Regions from separate parts of the Streptomyces pseudoechinosporeus genome, predicted to be linked through region 3. Evidence: riboswitches for the same ligand, from Rfam matches in the RefSeq annotation. Region 3 holds a riboswitch; each other region holds the start of a gene.
What was found. Region 3 has a riboswitch for ZMP and ZTP ahead of ACYVO6_RS42100 (glycine hydroxymethyltransferase). Riboswitches for the same ligand answer to the same signal wherever they lie in the genome.
Positions count from the first base shown of each region.

Region 1: another riboswitch for ZMP and ZTP. It lies ahead of ACYVO6_RS16735 (bifunctional 5,10-methylenetetrahydrofolate dehydrogenase/5,10-methenyltetrahydrofolate cyclohydrolase); the one in region 3 lies ahead of ACYVO6_RS42100 (glycine hydroxymethyltransferase).
Region 2: another riboswitch for ZMP and ZTP. It lies ahead of folP (dihydropteroate synthase); the one in region 3 lies ahead of ACYVO6_RS42100 (glycine hydroxymethyltransferase).

Region 1 is NZ_BAAGPS010000011.1:50,787-57,940, forward strand. Features, by position in the region: gene ACYVO6_RS16730 (DUF4037 domain-containing protein) at 1-1,034, shown strand, start outside; ZMP/ZTP riboswitch at 1,193-1,279, shown strand; gene ACYVO6_RS16735 (bifunctional 5,10-methylenetetrahydrofolate dehydrogenase/5,10-methenyltetrahydrofolate cyclohydrolase) at 1,302-2,168, shown strand; gene ACYVO6_RS16740 (class I SAM-dependent methyltransferase) at 2,305-2,925, opposite strand; gene ACYVO6_RS16745 (alpha/beta hydrolase fold domain-containing protein) at 2,922-3,806, opposite strand; gene ACYVO6_RS16750 (oxidoreductase) at 4,154-5,077, opposite strand; gene ACYVO6_RS16755 (TetR/AcrR family transcriptional regulator) at 5,167-5,769, shown strand; gene ACYVO6_RS16760 (transposase) at 5,973-6,269, shown strand; partial or broken gene ACYVO6_RS16765 (IS5/IS1182 family transposase) at 6,320-6,400, shown strand; gene ACYVO6_RS16770 (alpha/beta fold hydrolase) at 6,524-7,154, opposite strand, start outside.
Region 2 is NZ_BAAGPS010000023.1:134,021-141,174, forward strand. Features, by position in the region: gene ACYVO6_RS23995 (TIGR03086 family metal-binding protein) at 1-442, opposite strand, end outside; gene ACYVO6_RS24000 (toll/interleukin-1 receptor domain-containing protein) at 947-2,416, opposite strand; gene ACYVO6_RS24005 (HIT domain-containing protein) at 2,448-2,900, shown strand; gene ACYVO6_RS24010 (hypothetical protein) at 2,903-3,352, opposite strand; partial or broken gene ACYVO6_RS24015 (UTRA domain-containing protein) at 3,708-4,055, opposite strand; gene thyX (FAD-dependent thymidylate synthase) at 4,053-4,838, shown strand; gene ACYVO6_RS24025 (NUDIX domain-containing protein) at 4,894-5,286, opposite strand; gene folP (dihydropteroate synthase) at 5,283-6,107, opposite strand; ZMP/ZTP riboswitch at 6,157-6,249, opposite strand; gene ACYVO6_RS24035 (hypothetical protein) at 6,392-6,562, opposite strand; gene ACYVO6_RS24040 (VOC family protein) at 6,720-7,154, opposite strand, start outside.
Region 3 is NZ_BAAGPS010000073.1:50,191-57,344, reverse strand. Features, by position in the region: partial or broken gene ACYVO6_RS42110 (glutathionylspermidine synthase family protein) at 70-369, shown strand; gene rocD (ornithine--oxo-acid transaminase) at 678-1,892, opposite strand; ZMP/ZTP riboswitch at 2,025-2,113, shown strand; gene ACYVO6_RS42100 (glycine hydroxymethyltransferase) at 2,146-3,600, shown strand; gene ACYVO6_RS42095 (hypothetical protein) at 3,626-4,348, opposite strand; gene ACYVO6_RS42090 (hypothetical protein) at 4,499-5,356, opposite strand; gene ACYVO6_RS42085 (RNA polymerase sigma factor) at 5,349-5,909, opposite strand; gene trpS (tryptophan--tRNA ligase) at 6,040-7,053, shown strand.

The DNA.
Region 1 (7,154 bases), on a different contig from region 3:
TCGCCGAGGCGTACCCGGGGCTGCGGTACACGGCCGCCCGGATCGGCTCGGGTTCGGAGGTGCTGGGCTTCGACACGGCACGGTCGGCGGATCATGAATGGGGTCCGCGCCTGAACCTGTTCCTGTCGGACGAGGAGGTCGCCGAGCGTGGCAAGCGCATTCACCGGTTGCTGGCGGAGCGCCTGCCCAAGGAGGTGCGCGGCTGGCCCACGCACTTTCGGCGCCGTGACGACGACGCGCTGGACCCGGTGTCGGGCCACATGGAACTGGTCGACGGGCCCGTCGACCACCGGGTGTCCGTGGACGGGCTCGGGCCGTGGCTCGTGGCGCAGCTCGGCGTGGACGCGCTCGCCACCCCCGAACTGACCGTGCACGACTGGCTTTCCATCCCGCAGCAGCGGCTCCTCGAGGTGACCGCGGGCGCCGTCTTCCACGACGGACTCGGCGCGCTGGACGCCGTACGGCGGCGCCTTGCCTGGTACCCGGACCAGGTGTGGCGTTACCTGCTGGCCTGCCAGTGGCAACGGCTCTCCCAGGAGGAGGCGTTCGTCGGCCGTTGCGCGGAGGTCGGGGACGACCTCGGCTCCGCGGTGGTCGCCGCGCGCCTGGTACGCGACCTGATGCGGCTGTGCCTCCTCCTGTCGCGGACATACGCCCCGTACAGCAAATGGCTCGGCAGCACCTTCGCCCGACTGCCGGTGGCGGCTGACCTGACCCCGTCGCTGCGCGGTGCGCTCGCCGCGACGGAGTACGCGGACCGGGAACGGCACCTCTGCGACGCGTACGAGAAGGTCGCCACCCTCCACAACGCCTCCGGCGTCACCGACCCGATCGACCCCACCCGCCGCCGCTACCACAACCGCCCGTTCCTGGTCCTCCACGCCGAACGCTTCGCCCAGGCCCTGAACCAGACGGTCACCGACCCGGAACTGCGCTCCCGCCCACTGATCGGCAGCGTGGATCAGTGGGCGGACAGCACTGACTTCCTCTCTGGCGCGCCCCGTGGCATCGCCGGCCCCCACCCCTATCCGTGAAAAGCGTGAACAGTCACGGGGAAGATGTCCTTCGGACGCTCAAGCGAGCGGTACGCGAACACCGTGGGGGGAAGTGCTCACGCTTTGCGACACAGCACCCCCCCGGGGGGGTGCGGGATCTTCGTCATTCCCGGGGCCGTTCACGTCCACTACAGTGCGACGTGGGCCGTGACTGGCGCTGAGGTGGAGCACCACCGGGGAGCGGCCCGACGAATCGGTCGATGCCGTGCGCCTGGGCGAGTGGTCAACTACGCCTGGAAGGCGGCCATGTCCCCGACACAGACGGCCCAGCTCATGAACGGCACCGGACTCGCCCGGCGCATCATCGAGGAGACCGCCGCCCGCGCGGCGCAGATCTCACAGCGCACCAGCGTGGCGCCATGCCTGGCGACGGTACTGGTGGGCGAGGACCCGGCATCCGTGACGTACGTCCGTATGAAGCGGGCCCGCTGCGCGAAGGCCGGCATCACCTCCCGCCATGTCGGTCTGCCCGCCACCGCCACGACCGCCGAACTGGTCGACACGCTCGCCGCCCTGTCCCAGGACCCCGGGGTGCACGGCATCCTGCTGCAGCACCCTGCGGGTGAACACATCGACGAGCGCGCGGCGTTCGAAGCCATCGCCCCGGAGAAGGACGTCGACGGCGTCACGGTGCACTCCTTCGGCGCGATGAGCTTCGGGCTGCCCGGCTTCGTATCGTGCACGCCCGGCGGGATCATGCGGCTGCTGGACGAGTACGATGTCGACCCCGCGGGCCAGCATGCCGTCGTTGTCGGCCGCAGCGCGATCCTCGGCAAACCGGTCGGGATGCTCCTGCTCGCCAAGGACGCCACGGTGACGTACTGCCACTCCCGCACCGCGGACCTGTCCGCTGTCCTCCGGGAAGCGGACATCCTGGTGGCGGCCGTAGGACAGCCCCGGTTGATCCGCGGAGAGGACATCAAACCGGGGGCGGTGGTGATCGACGCCGGATACAACCCAGGCAACATCGGCGACGTGGATTTCGACACCGCCCGCACCCGCGCCCGCCTGATCACTCCCGTCCCTGGCGGCGTCGGACCGATGACCATCACCGTCCTGCTCTCGCAGACCGTGGACGCCGCCGCGCGTCAGCTCGAAGTCCCGGAACGCTGAGACCATCCTCAACTGCAGGCCCCACTCCGCTGATCACGAAGCTCGGTGGGGGTGCGCCGGGTGGCGTGTGACGAAGCCCGGACTCTAGCGAGCGGTCTCGTGCTGAGGGCCGGGGCAACGAACTTGACCTTGCGGCCTACTTCGACCTCGAGTCTCGGGATGCTGTTCCCAGCATGTGGAAGGAGACAGGAATCCGCGCTTCAGGGAAGAGGAAGCGGTCGAGGTGCTCAATGGTGAATCCCGCCCGCGTGATGGCTTCTTGAGTGTCGCGGCCGGTGTGACACCCGCCGACGAGGAGCGGCCAGACGGTGGCGTCCAGCAGGTGCTGAACTCGGATGAGGCCGGAGGTATCGGCGCGGATGTGTTCCAGGAAACGGAGTTGTCCACCTGGTCTGAGTACGCGGAGGGCTTCACCGAGGGCCACGTTGAGATCGGGGACCGTGCACAGCACGAACGAGAACACCGCGGCAACGAAGCTCTTACCGGGAACGGAAAGCCTTTCAGCACTGCCGGCGGCGACATGGATCGGAACGGGCGCCTGCTGTGCGGCGGCTTCTGCGAGTCGCCTCAGGTGTGGTTCGGGTTCGACCGCCAGTACGTGGGTGACGGTTGGCGGGTAGTGGGTGAAGTTCGCGCCGTCCCCGGCACCGATCTCCCGACCGGAGCGGACATCATCGTGCGCGAGGTCCAAGACATCTGTCTGGGGCGACCAGAGGAAGCTTGCGTCCACGCCGGCAGGACCGTCGTCTGTGGTCAACTGGCCGTGATGCGGTCTGCTGCATCGTGTAGCGCGTGGCGTGCTTCATGGGTCCAAGCTGCCGCGACGAAGACGTGGAATGCGGCGGGGTAGATACGCAGGTCCACCTTGGTGCCCGCGGCGTTGGTTTTGGCTGCGAACTTCTTCGCATCGGGCAGGAAGATGTCGTGACCCCCCTGGTAGATGAACGTCTGCGGCAGTTTCTCGAGGGTGTCGTAGAGCGGGCTGACGAGGGGGTCGGTGGTGCTTCGGGCTCCTGCCCAATCCCCGCCGGCGGCGGCGAGCCCCTGAGGAGCGAGGATGGGGTCGAGGCCGGTGATGGCGGCGATGTCGGGATTGCTCATGGTGACATCGACCCACGGGGAGAACAGAAACAGGCCGTTCGGCGCCCGAAGACCCTTTTCACGGTAGAGAATCGCCTGGCCGATGGCCAGACCCGCCCCGGCGGAGTCGCCGACGAGGAACACCGGGTCGTTCCCGGCCCGCTCGGCCACTGTCCGGTAGACGTCTTCGAGGAGCTGGTAGGCATCGTCGGCGGTGTGCTCGGGTCCGAGTCCGTAGAGCGGGACGGTGACCCTCGCTCCCGTCCGGCGGATCAGCGTCGCGATGATCCGCCAGTGCATGCCGGCCAGCGGGTAGATGTAGGCGCCGCCATGGGTGTAAATCAGGTTTGTGTTCCTGCGGCCCGACTTCGGGGTCAGCGTAATGACCTGGTGGCCGTGGACAGTATCGGTGGCGATGGAGCAGGAACGCCGCAACGCTGCCGGGACGGGGGCAGCCGGGTGGGGGCGGGCCATGGACTTCCGCATGCTTTCCACCGTGACGAAAGTGTTCGGTCTCAGGCGCAGGAGGGGGCGCGTCAGGTTCATGGTCAAAGACACGGTCCGCTCCTTGAAGGGGGCTTGGCGCCCCTGTAAGTCGGTGGTGCAGGGATAGATGCGTAGCGGCTGGCGAGATACTTGACGATGCCCGTCATCGACCGCTCTCTGGCACGTGCGGGCCCGCTCAATCCGTTGTTTCCCAAGGCTGACCTGCCAGACGTACCCCTGGTGGTGCCCATGGAGATCACCCTGCGTGCCGCCCGCCACCCTGGTCGGTGACCCAAACCGAGGGGGCGAGACCGCGTGCGGGCCCGGAACGACGGGAAGATCACCCCGGCGAGAAACCTGTTCGACCCGCACGTTCCATGATCGACTGAGATACAGCTTCCAACTACACGGCGTTGGTACTAGCGCCCGGCGGCCGGCTGCTCCACCGGCCAGCTCACGCCCGTCAGCTCCTCCGACACCGTCCACAACCGCCGCGCCGCCGCCGCATCGCTCGCCGCCGCCGACCGTCCGACCAGCGTCGGCCCTCCGCGCATCTCGCCCCGCCCGTCGGGCCCGACGTAGCTCGCTCCGGGCAGGTCCTGCGTCGCGGCGTACAGCGTCGGCAGGGCGCCCGCCTTGTCGTCCTGGGCGAAGAACCTGTTGCCGACCTTTATGAACGTCTTCATCACCGGATTCGCGGCATGGCTCATCAGGTTGGTCGCCGCCCAGCCGGGGTGGGCGGCGAGGGAGCGGACCGGGGAGCCGGACTCCGTCAGGCGGCGCTGGAGTTCCAGCGTGAAGAGAAGGTTCGCCAGCTTCGACTGGGCGTACGCGCGCCGCGGGTCGTAGTCGGACCTCCAGTTCAGGTCCTCGAAGCGGATCCGTCCGTCGGCCCAGCGGTGGGCGCCGGAGGCCACCGTCACCACCCGGTCGGTGATGTGCGGCAGGAGCAGGTTCGTCAGCGCGAAGTGGCCCAGATGGTTCGTGCCGAACTGCATCTCGAAGCCGTCCGCGGTCCGCCGCATCGGCAGCATCATCACGCCGGCGTTGTTGATCAGCAGGTCCAGCGGCCGGGCCTCCCAGGCGTCCGCGAACTCCCGTACGGAGGTCAGGTCCGCCAGGTCCAGACGCCGTACCTCGGTGCTGCCGTTCACCGTCGCCGCCGCTGTCTGCCCGCGCTCCAGGTCCCGTACCGCGAAGACCACGTGTGCGCCCGCACGCGCCAGCGCGTCCGCCGCGGTGAGGCCGATGCCGCTGTTGGCGCCGGTGACGACCGCCGTGCGGCCGGTGAGGTCGGGGAGGCGGGTCGCGTCCCATGCGTTGTTCTTCGTCTTCTCAGCCATGAGTCGAATGTAGGCGTCGACAACAATGCTGTCAATGGCAACAATGATGGCAACGACAACTATGCTGGCGCTGCCCACATGGAGTTACGATGTCCCGCATGCCTGAAAGCCGCCCCTACCACCACGGAGACCTGCGAGCCGCCCTGCTCGCAGCCGCAGAACGCACCCTGCGTGAGAAGGGGGCCGGTTCCCTGTCGCTGCGCGAGCTCGCCCGCGAGGTCGGCGTGAGCCATGCCGCGCCCGGCCGGCACTTCAAGGACAAGCAGGCCCTGCTCAACGCCTTGGCGCTGGCCGGGTACGAGCGACTGGGCCAGGCCCTGGACGCCGCCTACGCCCCCGCACTTCCCCTCGAACTCCGGCTCACCGCCCTCGGTCGGGCCTACCTCGGCTTCGCCATCGACAACGCCGAGCTGCTGGAGCTGATGTACGCCCGCAAGCACGACCCCGACGCCTCGGAGCAGATGGCGGCCGCGGTCGAACGGACGCTGGGCGGCCTCACCCAGGTCTTCGCGGATGCCCAGAAACGTGGCGAGATCATCGCGGGCGACCCCGGGGACCTGAACCTCGTCATGGGCGCCGCCCTCCACGGCATGGCCGCCTTCATCGCCGGCTGCATGCTGCCCCCAGAGGCGGCCCTGGCAGGCGTGGACACCCTGGTCCACCACCTGCTCCACGGCCTGAAGCCCCGCTGACGCTTCACATTTTCACGCCGCCACGCGACAACGCCGCCAGGGACGCGGGGCTGTATCAATATTCGGCTCCCCCCACTCTCGACCTCGCTCGAGCGGGGGACCCCCATCGTGGGCGCGACCAGCCACGACGAGCCAGCAGCAGCCTGACAACTGAGGTTCCCCTCGCAGCGTGGTGTCCCTGACAGCAGAGGATGTTGGTTGTCATGGCGGAGAAGCGTCGGAAGTTCACGGCGGAGTTCCGTGAGGGGGCGGTACGGATCGTGACGGAGACCGGGAAGCCGGTCCCCGAGGTCGCGGAGGACCTGGGGATCAACGAGACGACCCTGGCGAGCTGGGCCTCGCGGGCGACGCGGGCCGAGAGGGCCGCGCCGGAGGGCCAGGACGTGTTGATCGCCCGGCTGACGGCGGAGAGCGCGGCGCTGCAGAAGGAGAACAACGAGCTGGGGATGGAGCGCGATGTCCTCAAGCGCTGCATGGGTGCGCCACGAAGTTCTGTGTGACCGAGTGGCGGTGCAGGGTCACCACCGTGCCCAGCGCCCGCCGCAGCTGGCGGGCGCTGGGCTGTTTCAAGCACGCGGTCCTGGTGCTGTGCTGGTTCATCGATGGCACCCGGATCGCCCAGCTGGCAGTACAGCCGGACGCTCCGATGCTCGTCACATAGCGTGAGTAGCGGTTACCGAGAATGGTTCATTGCCGTTACCGATGCCTCGGAGCAGTCAATTGCCGGCACCGCACCCGTCAGCGGAAATCCTGATCAGGCATGCACGGGTGTCTGGAGAAAGAGCTGGAGGAGGGCAAGAAGAGTCTCGGGTGCGTCCTCGGGAGTGAAGTGGCCCGCCTCGGGGAGCTCGATGACCGGCGCGTCGGGGTAGGCGAGCCGGAAGGCGGGAATCATGTGGCGAGGGATCAGGGCGGTGTCGCGCATGCCCTCGACCAGCATTGCGGGTTTGGCTCGCAGAGCTGCTACGGCGTCCGGATCCGGCGGCTTGAGCGCCGGATCCGGTTCGGGAACGACGAATTGCTGGGGAAATCTGATCACGCCCCGGCATTCGGCGGGCGTGGGGAAGGGGCTGGAGTAGGCGCGGATCCAGGTCGGTGTCGCGATCTGCGGGCGGGCGATGGTCTGCAGGGCCATCATCAGGTGTGTGATGGTGTGGCCGGCATTGCCGAGTATCTGTTCGAAGCTGCCGTCGGTGATGGCGGCGCGGACCCACTGGAACCAGGGGCTGTCGTTCACATTGGCGGCCATGAGCTGATCGAAGCCGTCCAGGCCGAGAGGGAGCACGGTGTTGGTGGCAAAGATCCGGGCCACCCGATCGGGGTGGCGCAGCGCGAACCCGGTGCCGATCGCTCCGCCCCAATCGCGCAGTACCAGCGTGATGTCG
Region 2 (7,154 bases), on a different contig from region 3:
CGGGCGTGAGCGGCGAGGGCTGCCCGGTGGCGACGGCGATATCCCAGGCGTGCACCGCGGCGTCCAGGGCACAGGCGCCAGCGCCGAGCTCGGCGGACATCTTGTGCGGCGGAATCGGCACAGCCACCTCTGCGACGCCCCTGCCGATCGCCGCCCACGCGATCGAGGAGGCCCGCAGCGCCTCCTCCGCGACGGCCTCGGGAGTGCCGTCCAGCCGCCCGGAGGGCTCGAACGGGTTCTCGGAGGGGCCCGGGCCGCCGGTGAGGAAGGCGGCGTAGCCGACCTGGTCGCCGGCGGCGTGCTGGAGCACCTGCGTGGCGTTCCACCCCGCGCAGGGCGTCGGCCGGCTCCAGTCCCCAGCGGCGACGCCGCGTACCGCCGTACGCAGCGCCTGATGCGCCTGGTCCAGGGTGGTCCATTCGGTCGTGGCGCTCTCGCTCATCGCTTCCCTGCCCCTCTCGCTCGCCTCACCCGTTCCCGCCGCGGTCGGTCAAGGCTGTCAGACCGGGCGGCGCAGCTCCACCGGTTCGCCGTGCGGAGACGGACGCTCCTTCCCGGCCGACGCGGCAGCGTCGGCGTTGCTCTCCCCGCAACCCTGTTTGCCCCTAGGGTCTCGGCTGGGAGCGCCGGGCCCCGACACGCGTTTCACCAGCCGGCCGGGCGCAGGTGTGGCAGCGGCATGTGACGCCCAGCCGTGTGAGTACCTGCGCTGCGGCCTGACGAGGCTGGCGGGCCGCCAACGGATCGGTAGGAGGCAGCGTCTGGGCAAGTTCGTGGTGTGCCCGGGCCTCTTCGTGAGGATGATGGCCTTGGACCGCAAAGGAGGGCGAGCCGGCACTCCCGGACCGTCTCCCTTGCACGCCCGAGCGCGGCCAGGGTACGGCCGCGGCCAGCAGGTGAGAAGCGCATCTCTGCTTCCAGGGTGCGCCTCGGAGAGGGCCGCCGACTAGTCGGGCTCGGCGAACTCCTCGGGCCGCGGGGCCGGAGTGGGGCGCCTGGTGCGGGCGGGGGCGCTGAGGGCGGTCACCTGGTCGGCCAGTGCGGCGATCCGCTCGGTGGCCTCGGTCACCAGGCTTGTGCGCAACCGGCGCTGGTGGCGCAGACCGAGCTCCATGGTGGCCAGCGCCAGGGCCGCGCCGGTCAGGACCACGACCGCCAGCGCGACGTAGCCACGCAGCCTGCCCTGCCCCGCCGCGTCGAAGGCGAGCCCGGACGCCACGGCCAGGGCGGTGATCAGGGCCAGCCCCACGCAGTAGCCGCCGAAGATCCAGGGGTGGTCCTGGCACAGCCACCTCAGACGGGAGCGCCGCGCCTCGTCCGCCAGCCGTTCGAGCGCCTCGCGCATGTCCTTCAGCTCCCACTCGGCCTTTTCCCGCTGCTCGCGGGAGAGCGGTGGCCGCGACTCGGCCAGGCGGAGTTCCAGCCGCGCGATGGCCCGGCGCAGCACGGGCCGGGTCACCGGGTTCGGCAGGCCCTGCGGCCAGCGGGCCCACAGGTCGGCGTCGCGCCGCTTGAGGCGGATGTGGGTGGCGGCCGTGTGCGCGACCCCGAGGCCCATGACCAGCAGCAGGGCCAAGGACGCCCACATGCCCTTGTCGCCCCACATCTGAAGCGCCGGGACCAGCCCGATGAGCAAGAGCCCCGCGGCCATCGGCCAGGTCTGTCGGACGTACGTCTGGTGCTTGACCGCGTGCAGGTCGCGTTCCCAACTGTCGATCGGGCGGCGCAGCAGGAAGCGGCCGACGGCGACCGCGATCAGCGGCGCGCACAGCAGCAGGCAGCATCCGAGCGTCGCGTACAGCGTCCAGGGAAGGCCGTTCCCGCGCGCCCAGTCGTCGTCCTGAGGCAGCGCGGGGACCCCGATCAGCGCCGCGCAGGCCAGCACCGTGGCGAGGACGCCCAGCCACCGACCCGGCCGGTATCCCGGCGGTGGCGGCGGGACGGGCCGCCAGGTCCGGGACACCTTGGTCTCCAGTACGGCGACCAGTTCCGCCAGGTCGGCGTCGTAGCGGGCCACGCGCAGCCACTGGGCGTTGCGGTGGGCCAACTCCCGGATGGATTCCGGCAGTTGGTCCGATCGCGGCGGAGCGGCGCCGTCCAGCAGCAGGGGGATGACGGTCTTGCCGGTGTGCAGGGCCTGGTCGATCTCCCGGCGTACCCAGTCCGTCTCGTCGTCCAGCCGTCGCTCGCCGGACCCGCCCAGCGCGTCCGCCCAGCCCCGGTGCACGACGACGAGCAGCACCTCGCAGTCCGCCACCCGCTGCCGCAGCGTGTCCGGGTACCGCTGCCCCGGCACGATGGACGCGACATCCCGGAACACTTGGTCCTCGCCGAAATGCTGTTCGAGTCGGTCGTACAGTGCCCGCACGACGTCTTCGTGATCGCCCCTGCGGTAGTTGATGAAGATGCCGCCCACGCCGCACACCCTAGAGCTACAGGGAAGGTCCATGGACGCCCGTGAACAGGCTTGCGCCTTCTGCGAGATCGTCGCCGGCACCGGCAAGGCGCGCGTGGTGTACGAGAATGCGCACACCGTCGCCTTCTTCCCGCTGGCGCCCGCGACGCGCGGACACACACTGGTCGTGCCGAGGGCGCATGCGGCGGACCTGTGGGCGATGGACGACGTGGCGGCTCAACGCCTTTTCCACACCGTGCTGTTGGTGGGGGGCGCCCTACGCGCGGTCCTCGAACCCGACGGCATGAACGTCATCAACTCCGCCGGCGCGGAGGCCTCACAGTCCGTGTTCCACACCCATGTGCACCTCGTGCCGCGCAGCCCCGGGGACGCGATGGGGCCGATCTGGCCGCCGGAGAGTGCGGGGTTCCGGGACGAGGACGACGCGGCCAAGGACGCGCTCGCCGCCCGACTCTCCGCGGCGATCGGCCGTCCGGCGCGGTGAGTTCACAGGGTGAGGACGAGGAGCGCGAGGTCGGCGAGCAGCAAGGGCGCGTAGAACAGCAGTAACGTCGGCGTCAGCCAGACCTCCGGCCAGGGCATCCGCGACAGATACCGCCCCACGTTCATGGACAGCACCTCGACCGTGCTGTCGGGGGACCGCGCATCGTCGTAAAGCCGGCGGAAGGCCCTCTCCTGGCGCAGGAAGAAGCAGTCCAGGTACCAGAAGCAGAGCAGCGGCACCACGCCGACGGACGCGAGCTGCCAGCTCAGCCGACTGGCGGACAGCGCGAGCAGGCCCGCGGCCAGGGTCAGCGCCCAGCCCTTCATGAGGAACGAGTTGGTACCCAAGCGGGTGATCGTCGCCTGGATGAACTCCAGATGCTTGATCCGGTCCGGGTCGAGCGGCACCCTGCCGCCGACTCCCGCATCCGACCCCTCGCTCAGGGCAGTCACTGGCCCGCCCTCTCGAGGTCACGCACGAGGTTGGTATACGCCTCCCCACGGGCCTGGCGCTTGTGAAGCCGGTCCGCTGACCTTGCGGCAAAGTACGTGCCACCACCCGTCGCCAACGCGCCTACGAGGACACCCAGTACAGCCGCCAACCCCTGATCCATCGAATCCCCCGCCGGTCGTCAACCAGATTCATCCCGGCCACCTTATGTGGGATGGCACCATGCTGGACTCTGCTCCCAAGAGCAGTGCCCAACGCTGCAGGCCTAGTAAGGCCTACGGCCCTGAGCTGTTGAGCGGGCGATAGATCCGCGACAACCCGAGAGCGAATCGGACGATCTCCGGCTCGGCATTCGTGCTACGAGACGGGCACCTCGTACACGATCTCGCAGAGGGCGGCAGGCACAACGATGTCAGCCGTCTCGACCGGTCGGCCGTCGTCGCTGTAGTACGTCCGCTGAATCCGCGTGACGAGCGCGCCCCGCTGGATACCGAGGAGGGTCGCCTCCTCGGTATTGGCTTCCCCGGGCTCTGGCCGCTCCACGGAGTGCGTGACCGTGAGACCGATCTCGGCCATGCGGTCGACCACGCCCTTTCCCGCGTGCGGGCCTCCCTCGGGCAGCACGACGAGCGTGCCGGCCGTCAGCTCGTACGGCTCCCAACTCGTCGACAGCTGAACCGGCTTACCGTCGGACAGGAACTCGTGCACCGCGTCGAACCCCAGGTCCGTCTCATCGCCAGGCCTCAGCTGGACTATGAGGAGGTGGCCGGCTATCTCGCCGAAGTCGGAGGGGAGAACTGGCTGGAGCGAGTGGATCGTGGGGAGCTGGATGACGCGCAGAATCTCGCCGAGTTCGCGGGCCGTGTCTGCTACCGCTCCTGGGAGCCCGGGCTGAACCCGAACGTGACACGAATCCGCACCGACCAGGACGAGTCCCTGCGCAACATTCTGTCCAGCGCGCACGGCTCGGTTCTTGAGCACGTGAACTTCACGTTCGTAGTCCACCACGTCAGCCGGGTCGTCACGCATGAACTCGTCCGGCATCGCGCCGGCGCTGCTGTCTCGCAGGAGTCGCTGCGCTTCGTACGGTCGGACGACCTGCCGTTCTGGTTTCCGCAGTGGGCCGAGGAAGACGGCGAGTTGATGGAGCGTGCCACTGCGCTGCTGGAGCAGATGGAGGAGTTCCAGCACTGGATGGCCGACCATTTCCATCTGGACGAGCCCGGTGTGCCGTTCGGCGAAAAGAAGGCCAAGACCTCTTTCATGCACCGGTTCGCGCCCGAGGGCGTTGCCACCGGTCTGGCCTGGACGGCCAACGTCCGTACCCTGCGGCACGTCATCGAGAACCGGACGGCTTCGGGAGCGGAGGAGGAGATCCGTCTGCTGTTCGGGAAGGTCGGTGAGCTGATGGTCAAGGAAGCCCCCGCCCTCTTCGGGGACTACGAGGTCCAGGACGGCGCCTGGGTCCCTGGGTGGCGCAAGGTCTGAGGAGCACCTGGGCCGCGGGTGCGTCAGGAAGGGCCGGGCCAGGATGTGCTGCCGCTCAGAGCCGCGTCAGCACCTGGGCGAAGAACTCGCGATCGCCGTCGAAAATGGGCCGCAGCTCTGCGAACTCCCGTGCCGTGACCCACCGTACGGCGCTCACTTCGCCCGGCTCCGTGACCACCTCGCCGTCCTCAGCATCGGCGGTCCACCAGTGCAGGCGGAATCTTCCGTCGTGGGTCTGCGACTCCCAGACCTTGGCCCCCGGAGCAACTCGCAGGCCGACTTCCTCGCGCACCTCCCGGACCAGGGCCTTCTCCTGCGTTTCCCCGGGTTCGATCGTGCCGCTGAGGGGTGCCCAGTAGCCCGGCATCCGGGCCGACGGGCCCCGCTGGATGACGAGCACCCGCTGTCCGCGCCGGATCACTGCGACGATTGCCTCTCGCTGGTTCATCTGGCAGCTTCCTTGGTCGATTCCAGGGCTTCGAAGATGGTGAGGGCGTCACGGAGGGCGGCGACGTCGTGGGTGCGGATGTAGTCCGCCCCGTGGCGCGCGGCGTACAGCTCCGCCGCCAGGCCGGCCGGGCCGATCCGCAGAAGGCTGCTCCCGGTGAGCGCGCGAAGGAACGACTTGCGGGAGGGCGAGACCAGGACCGGCACGTCGAACAGAGCCTTCATCTGTTCAAGACCCGTCAGGACCGTCAGCGACGGTTCCGGATCGGCGCCGAGGAAGTAGCCGAGCCCCGGGTCGATGACCAGCCGGTCCCGGCCGATGCCCGCCGCTTCGAGTGCGGCCAGGCGCTTCGTGAAGAACCGCTCGATGCCACTGTGGACGACTGCGGCATCCGTCACCACCTTGGTGGCGGGTCCCCGGCCCTGCACCGAGTGCATGACGATGAGTCGGCACCCGGTACCGGCCAGCTCCTCGTACAAGGCGGAGTCGGGAAAGCCCTGGATGTCGTTCAGGTACGCGGCACCGTGGGCGCCGGCGAAGCGCTGGGTCTCGGGCAGGAACGAGTCGACGGACACCGGTATGTCCTCGGCGACCAGCTGGTCGATGACCGGGGCCAGCCGTCTTATCTCCTCGTCCGCGGTCACCGTCCGGGCTCCCGGGTGACTCGCCGCCGGGCCCAGCTCGATGATGTCTGCCCCTTCTGACCGCAGTCGCCGGGCGTGTGCCACCGCGTCCTCAGCGGTCAGGAACCTGCCGCCGTCGGAGAAGGAATCCTCGGTCATGTTGACGATCCCGACCAACCAGGGCCGGCCGGTGGCCATGGGGGAGAAATTCAGGTGCCGAATCACCAGGGTGCCTCTCAGGTCGATCCCAAGAAGCCCAGGCGCGCGGCACTGCGTCATTATGACGAAGCCGCTCCCCGATGGTTATGCCCATCACGACACGCCAGTCACGGCTCACCTGCACTCTGTCCGGGCCTCATCTCGACGAAACCCCACACCGCTGCAGAACTCCGACCCGTGCAGGAGGGCGTCGTGCTGTTTGAGGACTGCGGGGCCGGGGTGAGACTTGGCTTTCTGGGGAGCGCGAAGCCGGGAGGTACTGCTCATACACGCTGGTCGGGAACCGGACCGAGCTCTTCGATGACGGAGCGGAGCTGCTGTTCGTCGAGTTCGTAGACGGTCTCGCCCGCCTGCGGATCGCGCGCGTGGAGTGTGTGGAACAGCGGGGCATGAGGGGTGCCGAGCTGTATCAGGGTGGCAGATGCTCCTCGCACTGCCCGTTCGGTGCGTGCCGCGGCAGTGAGATCGACGCGGCTGACAACGCCTGGAGTCACCCATACCGGCGTCGACTCCAGGTGGCCGAAGATACTGCCGGTGGACGTGGTGCCGCAGGGCTGAGACAGCCCGGTCCGCAGACTCAGTGGCTCCTGCTCAGTGGCTTGTGCGTACGAGGGAGAACGCCGCCCCCTCGGGGTCCGCGACCGTGGCGATGCGGCCGTGCGGGGTGTCGCGGGGCGTTTTCAGGACGTGGCCGCCCAGGTCGATGACGTCGGTCAAGGAGGCATCCACGTCGGCGACTTCGAAGTACGTCATCCAGTGCGGGCCCCGGTCGCGGGGGAGGGCGTGGCCCACGCCGCGGATGCCGGCCACCGGGCGGCCCTCGATGTGCAGGGTGATGTAGTCGGAGTCCGCGGAGACGAGCGGCTCTTTCTCGTAGCCGAAGAGCATTTCGTAGAACTTGGCGACGCTCGCGGAGTCGCGTGTGACGAGCTCGTTCCATGTGGGAGTGCCGGGCACGTCGGTGATGCCCGTGCCGAGGTGGGCCGCGGTCTGCCAGATGCCGAACACGGCGCCCGAGGGATCGGA
Region 3 (7,154 bases):
CGACGGCAACTGCGGTCGGGCACGGTCGTACTCGGCGGGATGGGGCTCTTGGCGGCGGCACTCACCGCCCTCCTCCCCGCCCATCTCTACGGCCCTCGCGAACTCGCCACCACCACCGGTTACGTCGCCAAGCCCCTCCTCGGCCGCGAGGGCGCCGGCGTCACGGTCCACGACCCCGGAAACGCCGCGGTGATCCGTGAAGAACCTTGCTGCTACCAGGAGTTGGCCCCCCTTCCCTCCTTCGACGGCAACCGTGTCGTCCTCGGCGCCTGGGTCGTCGAGCACGAGTCGGCGGGCCTCGGCATCCGCGAGTCCTCCGGCCTGATCACGGACGAGTACGCCCGCTTTCTGCCGCACGTGATCCTCTGAGCGTCAGTGATTCTCTGAGTCCCGGTGATCCTCTGAATCCGGCGAATCTCTAAGCGGCCTCGGGGAGGTGGGGTGCGTTCCCGCGTCGTCCGGTGCTGGGGGCACCTCTGGGGGCACCCCCAGCGGTAGCTGGGGGAGGTAGCTGGGGGAGGTAGCTGGGGGAGCATCGGCGTGCTGCCGCATCGCCCTCGTACTGGACGTACTTGGGTGATGCGGCAGTGCGGCGAGGTGCCGTGCCTGGGGGTACCTCCCACGCCTTTAAGGCAGTGGGGGAGGCGTGGGGGCGTGCCTCACCTCCCCGAGGCCGCTTAGGCGCCCAGTACCGCCCGGAGTTGGGCCAGCCCCCAGTCCAGGTCCTCCTTACTGATCACCAGCGGCGGCGCGATCCGGATGGTGGAACCGTGGGTGTCCTTGACCAGCACACCCCGGTCCATCAGCTTTTCCGAGACCTCACGGCCCGTGCCGTACGCCGGCGCGATGTCGATCCCCGCCCACAGCCCGCGCCCCCGGACCTGCGTCACCCTGCCCGTGTCGCGCAACACCTCCAGCTCGCGATGCAGATGATCACCCAGCTCCGCGGACCGCGCCTGGAACTGACCGGACCGCAGCATGGCGATGACCTCGATCGCCACCGCACAGGCCAGCGGATTCCCGCCGAACGTCGAACCGTGCTCTCCGGGCCGGAACAAGCCGAGCACCTCGGCGCTCGACACCACCGCCGACACCGGCACGACCCCGCCCCCGAGCGCCTTGCCCAGCACATACATGTCCGGCACCACACCCTCGTGCTCACACGCGAAGGTCCGGCCCGTCCGCCCCAGCCCTGACTGGATCTCATCCGCGATGAACAGGACATTCCGCTCGCGCGTCAACTTCCGTACGCCCGCGAGATAACCGGCCGGCGGCACCCGCACCCCCGCCTCGCCCTGGATCGGTTCCAGCAGCACGGCGACGGTGTTCTCCGTGATCGCCTCGCGCATCGCGGTCAGATCGCCGTACGGCACGATCTCGAAGCCCGGCGTGTACGGGCCGAAGTCCGCCCGCGCCTCCGCATCCGTGGAGAAGCTGATGATCGTCGTCGTACGCCCGTGGAAGTTGTCGCCCGCCACGACGATCTTCGCCATACCGTCGAGCACGCCCTTGACCCGGTACCCCCACTTCCGCGCGGTCTTCACGGCCGACTCCACCGCCTCCGCGCCCGTGTTCATCGGCAGCACCATCTCCATGCCGCACAGCTCCGCCAGCCGCGCGCAGAACTCGGCGAACCGGTCGTGATGAAACGCCCGCGACGTCAGCGTCACCCGCTCCAGCTGCGCTCTGGCCGCGTCGATCAGCCGTCTGTTGCGGTGCCCGAAATTGAGCGCGGAGTATCCGGCCAGCAGATCGAGAAAACGGCGCCCCTCGACATCCGTCATCCACGCCCCGTCCGCCGTGGCCACGACGACCGGCAGCGGGTGGTAGTTGTGCGCGCTGTGCGCTTCGGCCGAGGCGATCAGCGCCTCCGTACGGGTCACGGGATCCATGGGATCTCCATTCCTCACGGCACGTTTCTCTCAGGGCACCGGGCGGTTTGTGGCCCCTTCCCATCGTCGCCTGCATCGTCGCTCGCATGGTGGACTCGGGGACCTGGCGATCAGGCGGGGCCGGTAGGCTGACCGGCGGGCCGTGACTGGCGCGCTGGGATGGGACCGACCATCGGGGAGCGGCCCGTGACGAACAAGTGCCGTGCGCCTGGGCCGAACCGTGAACGCTGAACGCCACGTCCGGAGGTCCCTCATGTCCGACCACTCTGCGCCCCTCTCCACCGAATCCACCGCCTTCCGCAGCGCCCTCGAAGTGATCCGTGCCGTCGAGCCCCGGGTCGCCGACGCCATCGGCCAGGAGGTCGCCGACCAGCGCGAGATGCTCAAGCTGATCGCCTCCGAGAACTACGCCTCTCCGGCCACCCTGCTGGCCATGGGCAACTGGTTCAGCGACAAGTACGCCGAGGGCACCGTCGGCCGCCGCTTCTACGCCGGCTGCCGCAACGTCGACACCGTCGAAGCCCTCGCCGCCGAGCACGCCCGCGAACTCTTCGGCGCCCAGCACGCCTACGCCCAGCCGCACTCCGGCATCGACGCCAACCTCGTCGCCTTCTGGGCCGTCCTCGCCGACCGCGTGGAGGCCCCGGCGCTCGCGAAGGCCGGTGTCCGTAACGTCAACGACCTCTCCGAGGCCGACTGGGCCGAGCTCCGCCAGGCCTTCGGCAACCAGCGCATGCTCGGCATGTCCCTGGACGCCGGCGGCCACCTCACCCACGGCTTCCGCCCGAACATCTCCGGCAAGATGTTCGACCAGCGTTCCTACGGCACCGACCCCGCCACCGGCCTCATCGACTACGAGGCCCTGCGCACCTCCGCCCGTGAGTTCAAGCCCCTGATCATCGTCGCCGGCTATTCCGCGTACCCCCGTCTTGTGAACTTCCGCATCATGCGTGAGATCGCCGACGAGGTCGGCGCGACGCTGATGGTCGACATGGCGCACTTCGCCGGCCTCGTCGCCGGCAAGGTCCTCACCGGCGACTTCGACCCCGTCCCGCACGCCCAGATCGTCACGACCACCACCCACAAGTCGCTGCGCGGCCCGCGCGGCGGCATGGTCCTGTGTGACGACTCCCTCAAGGACCAGGTCGACCGCGGCTGCCCGATGGTGCTCGGCGGCCCCCTTCCGCATGTCATGGCCGCCAAGGCCGTCGCGCTCGCCGAGGCCCGCCGCCCCGAGTTCCGCGACTACGCCCAGGCCGTCGTCGACAACTCCCGCGCCCTCGCCGAGGGCCTGATGCGCCGCGGCGCCACCCTCGTCACCGGCGGCACCGACAACCACCTCAACCTGATCGATGTCGCCTCCTCCTACGGCCTCACCGGCCGCCAGGCCGAGACCGCCCTGCTCGACTCGGGCATCGTCACCAACCGCAATGCCATCCCCGCCGACCCCAACGGCGCCTGGTACACCTCCGGCATTCGCATCGGCACCCCCGCCCTCACCACGCGTGGCCTGGGAACCGCCGAGATGGACGAGGTCGCCGGCCTGATCGACCGGGTCCTCACGACCACGGAGCCCGGCACGACCGCGAAGGGCGCTCCCTCCAAGGCCCAGCACGTGCTCGACCCGAAGGTCGCGGACGAGATCTCCCACCGGGCCACGGATCTGGTGGCCGCGTTCCCGCTGTACCCGGAGATCGACCTGGGCTGAGGCCACCGGGAGGCGACTGCTCGTCTCACAAGTCGATCAGTTCCTGTCGTGGTTCCCGCGGCGGCCCGGAGTCGTGCTGTGCGCGGCGTATCAGGAGGCCGCCGCCGGAGCCCAGGGCCAGGCCCGCCGCGAGACCCGGTATCGCCCACCACCAGTCGGTTCCGTCGTCTGCCCCTATGGCGGCCGTAGTCGCGGAGGTCTCCTCGGCGTCGGGCGGAACCGCGGCCGATGTGTCGTCCGACGCATCTTTCGGTCCCGAATCCGGGTTCGTCCCCTCTGGGTGTTTGCTCATGACGCTGAGGTCGGTGAGCAGGGACCGGAGCTCGTCGGGCTTCTCCGCCCGGTGCCAGACCTCCTTCGGCGGCTTCGACCCATCAGGCGCCAGTTTGAGCTGTGTGAGGATCCAGACGCTCCGGGAGCCGGTCACGTCGGGGTGCACCATGTCCACCCGCCAGGGAGTGACGTCATGGATCATCCATGTGATGTTGATCCGACGGCCTATGGAGTCGAGGTCCGGCGGCTTCTCCTGCAACCTCTTGAGGTCGCCGCCCTCCTGGGGGAGCAGGTCCCTCAGTCGCATGTATTCCTCGTCGCTGCTGTACAACGACGCCGTCTCCCCGCTGCTGGGCGATGCCAGCAGCACACTCGTCGGCCCGCCCGCCACCGCAGCCGACGCGCCCGTCAGCACCAGAGCGAGCGCAGCCGCCAACGCCCCGGCTGCCGCCGCCAGTTCACGAACCCTGCGCATCGGACCCCCAGTCGATCCCGGATGCGGCCCGTCCGCACCCTGTCACTTCTGGTACACCGCTCGACCCGCCGAGGTTCCCACTTGTCCCGCACGAGTTCAGACCACTCCACGCCCCTGCTCCCCACTCCACGGACCCCAATCCACTGGCTCCTACTCCACGGACTCCGCGACAGCCACGGCTCGCTCCCGCGAGTCCACCCCCTCAAGCCGCAGCGTCCGCTGCTCCCCCCGGTGCTGCCACAGCAGCGTCGGCCCCGCCGTGCGGACCGTCCTGGCGTACTCGTGGCCCCGGTCGTCGACCAGGGCGAGCTCGAGGCGGTGGGGCTCGGCGAACCACAGGCCCGAGTCGCCGTTCACCGTGGCCGGTTCGTACGGCACCGTCGTCGACTTCCAGAAGAGCGGAGAGAGCGTCGCCCGGAACTGGTCGAGCCGTATCACCTCGCCGCCCCCGGTGTGCCAGCACAGCGAGAGGACCCGGCGGTCGGCCGACACCTGCGCGGCCGACGGGCGCCCCAACTCCCTTGGCAGCAGCGGCTCGAACCCCGCCCGCCGCGCAGCCCCGGCCACCGTCAGGCCCTGCTCGCAGCCCGGCACCGGAGACGGAGAAGCGTGCGGCCCCGGCTTGTACCGCACCTCGACGCCGCCGAAGCCGAACCAGTCGACGACCGCCGCCCGCACCGGAGGCGTGAGCACCAGCACCGTCAGCAGTCCGCACAGCGCGGCGGTCAGCGAACGCCAGCGCTGCCGCGCCCACCGCCGAGCCGACCGGATCCGCGTCGCCGGTCCCGTCGGCTCGGCCACCGGCACCGGCACCTCCTCGGCCAGTATCTGCTCCAGCACCCGCTCGACCATCGACTCGGTCCCGCTCGCACCCGGCGGATTCAGTGACCGTCCGAGCGCGCGCAACTCCTCGGGCAGCCGGTCCGAGCTCCCGCGCGCACGCCCCGGCTCCCCGGAGGTACGACCGCCCGGGGACTCCGCGCCCCCGTGCTCGTACGACTCACTCATGCTCATCACCTCCTTCCCGAGGCTGGAAATCGGGCAGCAGCCGCTTCAGCTTGCGCAACGCACGATTGAGCCGGGACTTGACCGTCCCGCGCGGCCAGCCCAGGGCCTGGGCCGTCTCCGGCTCGTCCATCTCCAGCAGATAGCGGTACGTGACGACCAGCCGGTGCTCCTCGCTCAGCCGGTCCAGAGCGGCCAGCAGCGCCGCCCGGCGCTCGACCTCCAGCGCCGCGACCGCCGGGTCCGCCGACTCCGGTATCACCGGCTCCGCCTCCACGAGTGCGGCCTCGCGGCCGGCCAGGGTCCGCTGGCGCACTGCCGTCCGCACTGTGTTCCTCGTCTCATTGGCGACGATCGAGAGCAGCCACGGCTTGAATGCCGCGCCGTCCCGAAAGCGCCCCAACGTGCAGTACGCCTTGAAGAAGGCCTGCTGCACCACGTCCTCCGCGTCCGCACCCGCGCCCAGTGCCACGGCCGCTCTGAGTGCGATGCCCGTGTGGGCACGCACCAGCTCCGCATACGCCTCCGGCTCTCCGGCGCGTACGCGTGCGATCACCGCGGCCTCATCGACGATGCGGCCCCCCTCCCGCGTTCTCACACTCTTGTTACACCGCCGGAGACAGATCGGTTCCCACCTGTTTCCGACCAGTTCCGGAGCGACTCCTGACACCTGAGAGAATGACGTCATGGCTTCTGACAGTCCCCGCGTGCTTTCTGGAATCCAGCCCACCGCAGGCTCGTTCCACCTCGGCAATTACCTCGGCGCCGTCCGTCAGTGGGTGGCCCTGCAGGAGACCCACGACGCGTTCTACATGGTCGTCGACCTGCATGCGATCACCCTTCCCCAGGACCCCGCCGAGCTGCGCTCCAACACCCGGCTCGCCGCCGCCCAGCTGCTGGCCGCCGGGCTCGACCCGGAGCGCTGCACGCTCTTCGTCCAGAGCCATGTCCCCGAGCACGCGCAGCTCGCCTGGATCATGAACTGCCTCACCGGGTTCGGCGAGGCGTCCCGTATGACGCAGTTCAAGGACAAGTCCGCGCGGCAGGGCGCCGACCGGGCCTCCGTGGGCCTGTTCACGTACCCGATCCTCCAGGTCGCGGACATCCTGCTGTACCAGGCCAACGAGGTGCCGGTCGGCGAGGACCAGCGGCAGCACATCGAGCTGACACGCGATCTCGCCGAGCGCTTCAACGGCCGCTTCGGGCAGACGTTCACGGTCCCGTCGCCGTACATCCTCAAGGAGACGGCGAAGATCTACGACCTCCAGGACCCGTCGATCAAGATGAGCAAGTCGGCGTCGACTCCGAAGGGCCTCATCAACCTCCTCGACGAGCCCAACGCGACCGCCAAGAAGGTCAAGAGCGCGGTCACCGACACCGGCACGGACATTCGCTACGACGCAGAGAACAAGCCGGGCATCAGCAATCTGCTGAGCATCTACTCCACCCTCACCGGCGCCGGTATCGAGGAACTGGAACAGAGGTACGCCGGCAAGGGCTACGGTGCGCTCAAGACGGACCTGGCCGAGGTCATGACCGACTTCGTGACGCCGTTCCGGGAGCGTACGCAGCAGTATCTGGACGACCCGGAGACGCTCGACTCGATCCTGGCCAAGGGTGCGGAGAAGGCGCGTGCCGTCGCCGCGGAGACGCTCTCCCAGGCGTACGAGAAGGTGGGCTTCCTGCCCGCCAAGCACTGACCGAGGCACTGACACCCGGGATCGGGCCCGACGGCCGTACAGTCGTAAGCCGTACGGAAACAGGGGACACACAGGACCAGGGGCCGTCCCTGTTCGCCGGA